One region of the Peribacillus sp. 05N428 genome, then DNA from elsewhere that is predicted to be linked to it. Evidence: riboswitches for the same ligand, from Rfam matches in the RefSeq annotation. Region 1 holds a riboswitch; the other holds the start of a gene.

Region 1 (4,204 bases):
TTGAAACAAACAGGCTTTTGCATTTAAAAAATCTTTTCATTGAATTAACTTTTCCCAACCTGAAAAGAAAATAACACCTCCAGCTGCCGTTTTCCATTATAATCGAATGAGAAACAGTATATATGGAGGTAATACATATGATCACTCATTTTCAATGGGAACCATTGCATAAGAATCTGCCAGGATGGAAAATTTCCTTTTATTTCAACAAGCAGGCAGTCAAAGCCTTGTATCATAAAGATGGATCCATCGAGTGGACAGCCAATCCGCCTTCCGAAACAGATGAAACTAAACTCAAAAGCATGATACATGATTTAATGATCTTCCATGTATATGAATGAAACCCCTTTACATTTATGAAATCGCTTAACAGAATAAAAAAAACTCCTTTGCCTAAACTAAAGAAAAGGCTAGGAGGGATTTCTTTTGGATAAAGAAAAAATGACATTTTTGAAGGATACCGAATATGATGGCAAGGACTCCGTTTACCTGGATATCGACCGTATCATCAATGAAGGAATGGCGGGCGGAAATGTGTATGAAGTCGCTAACCTTCAGAACATCGAAGAAGCACATGATTTTTATGATGAAACAGATCCCAATGTCAATAAATGAATAATGTGGGCTCTCTTATGGAGAGCTCTCTTTTATATCAGTCAGACCGTTAAACGGTAGCATTCAAATAGTCCCATTCTCCCTCGCACTTAAAATATTTTTGTTTAATATCGATGTAATGATATGCTCTGAATCCCATTCATGCCCAGATATCTCGATAAGGGGATAGCGATTCGGTAAAACGACCTGCTGGATTTCATGAACGGTCAGCCCTTGAGAATGCAAGCGTAAAATTTCCCCTTGGAGGTTTTCCAGATAATCCAGTTTTTTTCGAAACATCTCCTTCCCATCAGGAACATGCCCAGCATGACAGCAAAACACTTCCCCGAAGTCATATTGAAGCAATCTTTTTATGGAATCGATGATCACCGGGACAGACTCTTCCCGTAAGACAAGCTTTGTTTTTGGGGTTACGAAAAGGTCTCCTGAAAAAAGCACGCCATTATTGTGATTCAAATACACCATATGGTCCTTTGCATGACCTGGGGTAAAAATCGGCTCCCACGTTTGGGTACGGGAATGAATGGCCTTCCCTAGCGGCTCAGCTTTAAAGGCGTCTCTCTTTCCCCAGAAAATTTTGCGATATTCAGGATATTCAGCATCCTTTGCACAAACCTCAACCGACATCGGGTGAATGAAAAGAGGGACCTTTTTATGTTCCTTTATCCAGGCAGCGCCCCCCGTATGGTCTTCATGATAGTGCGTCAGGGCCACTGAGTCGAAGTCTGCGGATTCATAGAATGGAATAAGCTCTTCCAATAAAATCTGCGCGCCAGTATCTATCAATAGGCCATCCGTTAAAAAGACATACACACTCATCCCCCCCTTGTTCCCGCCAGGAGTCCCATGCACGCAAACCACATCATTTATCGTCTTGATCTCTATCATTCGGTTTCCTCCCCATCATTGTACAAAAATAGTTTTACCTTCCTTTTTTTAACTTTACTATAATAAATGTAGTACCACTTTACCTTTTTGACAAGGAAATATTGGAATAAATAGCCTCGATGAAAATGCTGGATTATTGCATAATAGCCCATTTTCCATGAATCGTTTTAACGGACCGTACCAGATTTATTGACAAAAAAATAAAAGAAACGATTGACATTGCCGGATTTTACAAATAATATAGATTATATTATAAAACTTGAAATATTCTAAAATAATAATTTACTTATCAAGAGTGACGGAGGGATCAGGCCCTGTGATGTCCGGCAACCGCCCTTAGGGAACGGTGCCAATTCCTGCAGAATGATTGCATTCTGAAAGATAAGCCGAGATATGATTTCGCTGCCTCTTTCTGAATGATAGAGGCAGCTTTTTTAATGTTTAAGGGGGAAAGCTCATGATTGAAATCCGTTCAATCCGAAAGGAATACGTCTCGAAGAAAAACCGAGTTATCGGAGTGGATAACGTATCTTTGACCATTCAAACTGGTGAAATATATGGCATTGTCGGCTACAGCGGAGCTGGAAAAAGCTCATTACTCCGCTGCTTGAATTTGCTTGAACGTCCGACAGGTGGAAATATCATTATCGACGGCATTGATTTAACCTCTTTATCTAGCAAAGAGCTTCGTAAACAACGCCAAAAAATCGGAATGATATTCCAGCACTTTTCCCTGGTCAGTTCAAAAACCGTTTATGAAAATGTCGCTTTCGCCTTAAGGGCCGCGCATCGATCCAAGGACGCGACTAAGTTACGTGTATTGGAATTGTTGGAAATCGTAGGGCTCAGCGATAAGAAAGATGTCTATCCTGCACAGCTTAGCGGTGGACAGAAGCAACGGGTCGGCATAGCTCGCGCGTTAGCAAATGAACCCACTGTACTATTATGTGATGAAGCGACTTCAGCCCTTGATCCAACAACTACAAAAGCGATTTTACAGTTATTGAAAAAGATAAGCAGTGAGCTTGGTATCACCATCGTGTTGATTACACATGAAATGGAAGTGGTCAAAGAACTATGCCACCGAGTCGCCGTGATGCAGGATGGCCGGGTAATTGAAGAAGGACCCGTTTATGAAATATTTTCACAGCCCAAACAGGAATTAACGAAGCAATTCATTAGCAGTGTACTGGATTTCGAACTCCCTTCGCACTTGATTGATGAAAGTGAAGGGACGATTATTAAGATCCAATTCGAAGGGCAAACCGCCGGTGAGTCGATTCTTTCGGATACTCTCCAATCCCATGCAGTAAAGGGGAATATTTTACACGGTAAAATTGAGTATATCCAGGATGTTCCTTTAGGCATTTTAATCATCGAGTTAATTGGCGATGCCGTCCAAATTCATGAGGCATTGGAATATATAAAAAATCGTTCCAGTTCTGTGGAGGTGTTAAAACATGTCACTGCTTAATCCCATCGTCAATATTTTACCTGATCTTAATAAAGCCTTTCTTGAAACGATTTATATGGTCGGCGTTTCTCTTGCAGTAGCCCTGCTGATCGGTTTACCGCTAGGAGTATTGCTATTTACAACAACCAGGAATTTATTTTTTGAAAATGGCATCGTGAATCGATCTCTCGGTTTCGCAGTCAATATTGTCCGTTCAATCCCGTTCATCATTCTCTTGGTCGCCCTCCTTCCTTTAACGGACCTACTTACGGGATCGACGATAGGGCCAAGAGCAGCTTCTGTTTCCCTGTCCGTATCCGCAATCCCTTTTTTTGCAAGGATTGTTGAAACGGCATTACGTGAAATAGACAGAGGAGTGATTGAAGCTGCAATTGCCGTAGGTGCCACTCCATGGATGATCATTAAGGATGTACTTCTTCCAGAGGCAAAACCGGGAATCATTCAAGGACTGACATTAACGACCATTTCGCTAATCGGTTACTCAGCAATGGCAGGGACAATCGGCGGTGGCGGAATTGGCGACCTGGCAATCCGGTACGGATATTACCGATATGACAACACAGTCATGATCACGACGATCGTCGTGCTGATCTGCCTTGTGCAACTCATTCAAATGGTTGGTGACAAAGTTTCATACATAGTTAACAAGCGATAGGATCAATCATTTTTTTAAATGACTCAATACATTTCATTACTCAGGAGGAATTTCAAATGAAGAAAATAGCTTCGTTATTATCAGTCTGTGCACTTGCACTCGGCTTGGCAGCATGCGGGAGCGATGATGCATCCCCAAATACTGAAGACAAAAAAGAATTGAAGATCGGGGCGACTACCGGGCCGTACGCCGATATGGTTAAGGAGGCCATCAAACCAGGTCTGGAAGATCTCGGATACAAAATAGAAATCGTCGAATTCACCGACTATATCCAGCCGAATAAGTCGCTTGGCAACAACTCGATCGACGCCAACCTTTTCCAGCATAAAGTGTACATGGATAACTTCGCTAAAGAAAATGATTTAAAGCTTTCCGACCTTATCATAGTTCCAACAGCGCCAATGGGCATATATTCTAATAAGTATAATTCATTGAAAGAAGTGAAAGACGGTACATCCCTTGCAGTGCCCAATGATCCGGTTAACCTGGCACGTGCACTAAAAGTGCTGGTGGATGAAGGGTTGATTGAAGTCGATCCAAATGTCGACCCTTTAAAAGTATCTGAAAAGGAT
Region 2 (4,204 bases), on a different contig from region 1:
ATAGTCCGCAAAACTCTCGGACGTAAAACCTTCAGGTACTTTGAGCCAGGCAAAAAACGATGCCGCTGGAGCTTTGACATCCCAGCCGATGGCCCTCAATCCCTCAATGAAAACATTCCTTCGCCCCTCGTACATCTGCACTAACTTCTCTACACAGGTCTGTGAGTCAAGCAAAGCGCTTGCCGCAGCTTCTTGTATCGCCGGGAAAAGACTCACATAAAGATGGTCTTGTAATAGTTCAAGAGCTTCTATTACACTCTTATTGCCCACTGCGAAGCCGACTCTCCACCCTGCCATATTGTATGTTTTCGATAGAGTGTATATTTCAACTCCTACATCCTTCGCTCCCTCCGCCTGGAGAAAACTTATCGGTTTTTTTCCGTCGAATCCTATCGCCCCATAGGCGAAATCATGGACCACACATATTGAATGTTCTTTTGCAAAGGAGACGGTTTCATCAAAGAAACTTTCAGTTGCAGAAGCGCCTGTGGGATTATTCGGATAATTCAAGAACATCATTTTGGCTTTATCAAGAACTTCTTTATGTATGTCATCGTATTTCGGAAGAAAATCATTTTCTTCTGTCAAGGGCATCAGTTCGGTCTTTGCCTGGGCTAAAACAACACCGGAAAGATAATCCGGATAGCCGGGATCTGGAACAAGGATCGTATCACCTGGATTCAATAAACACTGCGGAAGTTCGACAAGACCTGCCTTGCCCCCGAAGAGAATCGCCACTTCACTTTTCGGATCCAGCTTGACACCGTATTCTCGTTCATAAAAGACGGCAGCAGCATCTTTTAAATATTGATGTCCCCGGAATGGCGAATATTTATGATTAATCGTTTTTTCAGCAGCAGACTGCAAACTTTTGACGATATGTTCCGGCGTCGGCTGATCAGGGTTTCCCTGGCCTAAATTAATGACATCATGTCCTTGCTCCGTGATTGCATTGACTTTTGCGACCAGTGAAGCAAAAAACTGCTTGGGCAGGTCCTGAAGCAGTCCGGATTTTTCGAATTGCACCATTTATACACCTTCTCTGAAATTTCTTGAAATTCTAGTCACAAATGATATATGTTTATCGTAGTCTTGTAAAGCATTTTTTACGTGTGGGGGTTTTAAACGATGAAGTGGAAAATAGCTTGTATTCAAATGGATATAGCCTTCGGGCAACCGGATATCAATTTTCAGGTTGCAGAACAATGGATGGAAAAAGCAGCTCGGTCCGAACCCGATATCGTCATATTACCAGAGCTTTGGACAACCGGATACGACTTGACCAGGCTGAATGAGATTGCTGATCAAGAGGCAGAAAAAACGATTGAATTTCTTAAAACACAGGCACAGAAACACCAGATTCACATCATCGGCGGTTCCATTGCGAAAAAAACAAGCAAGGGAATCTATAACACCATGATCATCATCGATAAACACGGAAAGCTCATTAAAGAATATGATAAGCTTCACTTATTTCAATTAATGGATGAACATCATTTCCTGCAGCCAGGTGAAAAAGATGGTTTATTTACTCTTGATGAAAAAATATGTGCCGGGTTCGTTTGTTATGACATTCGTTTCCCCGAATGGCAGCGAGTCCATACCGTTCAAGGCGCGGAAGTTCTATTCGTTACGGCTGAATGGCCAAAGCCGAGACTCGATCACTGGAGAGCCTTATTGATAAGCCGTGCCATCGAGAACCAAGCCTATGTTGTAGCCGTTAATCGTACAGGTTCGGATGTCAATAATATATTTGCGGGCCATTCCTTGATTATTGATCCATGGGGGAATATCATAAGTGAAGCCGGAGAAGGAAACGAACTATTGACAGGCACCTTGGACTTCAACAAAGTTACGGAAGCACGTAACAAAATACCTGTATTCGAAGATCGCCGTCCTGATTTTTATTAATTTACCCATTGACAAACTATTTAAAAAGTTGATATTATTTTCCCGAAGATTAAAATTTCAGAAAACATTTACTCTTATCAAGAGCAGGCTGAGGGATAAAGGCCCTATGAAGCCCAGCAACCGACTGTAATACCATTGTGAAATGGGGCGGATTCTCCGCCGGATTATTAAATCCACAGAGCACGGTGCTAATTCCACCAGAATTCATTTTCTGGAAGATAAGAGGTCCGAAGCCAAAACTTCTGCCTCTTTCTATATGAAAGAGGCTTTTTTATTCTTATTTTGAATCTGGAGGGGAAAAGAATGACTCAAAACCATTCAAATTTTAAGAGATTGACAAACGAAACAGCTATAACTCTTGCAAAAAAACTTGGGTTGGTCAATGCGGATGCAAGTTTGACATGTAATGAAATCGGCGATGGAAACTTAAATTATGTTTTTCATATTACAGACACGGTCACAAACAAAGGTATAATAATCAAACAAGCGGTCCCTTATGCCAAGGTACTTGGTGAAAGCTGGCCGCTGACATTGAAAAGGGCAGCCATTGAAGCGAATGCGCTGATTCATTTCAGAAGTTATTGCCCCGAATTCGTACCGCAAGTTTACTATTCGGATGAACAGCTTGCCATCACAGTCATGGAGGATTTATCGCACTTGAAAATCGTTAGAACAGGATTGATTGATGGCGATTCATATCCATTGCTTTCACAGCATATTGGTGAGTATGTTGCGAAGACGGCATTTTATACATCCGATTATCATTTAGAACCATCCGCGAAAAAGGAAGTGGCCCGACATTTCACGAATCCGGAACTCTGCAAAATAACTGAGGTCTTTATTTTCACGGATCCATTTTTTGAGGAACTCCCGGGAGATTTCGAGGTGGAATTGAAAGATGCCGCCCAAAAAATATGGAATGATCAAGAAGTGATACTTGAGGTCGCTAAGCTGAAACAAAGCTTTGAAACCGAGCAGGAAGCCTTACTTCATGGAGATTTACATACTGGAAGTATATTTGCAAGTGAAACTGAAACAAAGGTTATTGATCCTGAATTCGCTTTTTATGGGCCCGTTGGTTTTGACCTTGGCCAATACACCGCCAACCTTCTTTTTCAGGCAATTACACGAAATGGCGCTGGAAAGGAAGAGATTTTCTCACACCTTCATGAATTTTGGAATGCCTTTGAAGAAACTTATACCGAATTATGGGAAGCCCAAAATAAAAGCCCATTCCGCCATGTGAAAGGGTATCTGCCTTATTTGCTGACAAAATTCAAAAAAGATGCATTCGGTTTTGCAGGCTGTGAACTGATTCGGCGAACCATTGGCCTTTCCCATGTTGCCGATTTAAACGTCATTGAAGATAAAGTATCAAGGATCGCTGCCAAAACGGCAACATTGGAAATCGGTACTTTATTAATTAAAAAACGGGAGGAATTGGATGTTCCAGCCGTCATTGAAGCGTTGAAGCAACGGACACTGCCATCTTACTCAACCATTTAAAAGGAGACCTGAACATGACTACAATAGCACCCTTACCATATTCTGTACATTGGGATGATACCCATATTACATTATTAAATCAACAAGCCCTTCCTTCCATAACTGAATTTATAGAACTTCATTCTGTTGATGATGTATATGACAGCATTTTGACTTTAAAGGTTCGCGGTGCCCCTGCAATTGGACTGACGGCAGCATTTGGTGTTGCACTTGGTGCCAAACAGGAAACAACCGCTGAAATAGGGGAATTCAAGAAAAATGTAACGAGGCATATTGAAAAACTCGCCTCTTCACGGCCAACTGCAGTCAACCTTTTTTGGGCTTTAAAGAGGATGGAGAACACCTTGCAGGCTGCGCAAAGCATTTCAACTGCCAAGGAAGCACTTGTAGCGGAGGCTAAAGCCATCTTTGCTGAAGATGAAGAAATGTGCAGGAAAATCGGGGAACATGGTTTATCCCTATTCACTAGAGGTGATTCCATTCTTACGCATTGCAACGCTGGGGGAATCGCCACAGCTCGGTATGGTACTGCCTTGGCTCCCTTCCACCTGGCTAAAGAAAGGGACTTTCCGCTAAAAGTGTACGCATGTGAAACCAGGCCTGTCCTGCAAGGGGCTCGTTTGACGGCTTGGGAGTTGATGCAAGCGGGAGTTGACGTCACCTTAATTTCTGATAATATGGCTGCTCATACGATTCACCAGAAACGGATAAATGGAATTATCGTCGGGGCCGACAGGATTGCGGCCAATGGAGATACAGCCAATAAAATCGGGACATTGGGATTGGC

The links. Region 1 has a riboswitch for S-adenosylmethionine ahead of AC1DIV_RS13455 (methionine ABC transporter ATP-binding protein). Riboswitches for the same ligand answer to the same signal wherever they lie in the genome.
Region 2: linked by a shared signal. The riboswitch ahead of mtnK (S-methyl-5-thioribose kinase) and the one ahead of AC1DIV_RS13455 (methionine ABC transporter ATP-binding protein) in region 1 are both predicted to bind S-adenosylmethionine.

What each region holds. Positions count from the first base shown of each region.
Region 1 covers NZ_JBFTMS010000012.1:39,055-43,258, forward strand. Annotated here, with positions in the region: gene AC1DIV_RS13435 (YheC/YheD family endospore coat-associated protein) at 1-74, shown strand, start outside; gene AC1DIV_RS13440 (YheE family protein) at 138-341, shown strand; gene AC1DIV_RS13445 (hypothetical protein) at 427-615, shown strand; gene AC1DIV_RS13450 (MBL fold metallo-hydrolase) at 679-1,503, opposite strand; SAM riboswitch class I at 1,787-1,891, shown strand; gene AC1DIV_RS13455 (methionine ABC transporter ATP-binding protein) at 1,961-2,977, shown strand; gene AC1DIV_RS13460 (methionine ABC transporter permease) at 2,964-3,632, shown strand; gene AC1DIV_RS13465 (MetQ/NlpA family ABC transporter substrate-binding protein) at 3,689-4,204, shown strand, end outside.
Region 2 covers NZ_JBFTMS010000019.1:30,938-35,141, reverse strand. Annotated here, with positions in the region: gene AC1DIV_RS17525 (aminotransferase class I/II-fold pyridoxal phosphate-dependent enzyme) at 1-1,029, opposite strand, end outside; gene AC1DIV_RS17520 (carbon-nitrogen family hydrolase) at 1,129-1,911, shown strand; SAM riboswitch class I at 1,983-2,136, shown strand; gene mtnK (S-methyl-5-thioribose kinase) at 2,215-3,417, shown strand; gene mtnA (S-methyl-5-thioribose-1-phosphate isomerase) at 3,432-4,204, shown strand, end outside.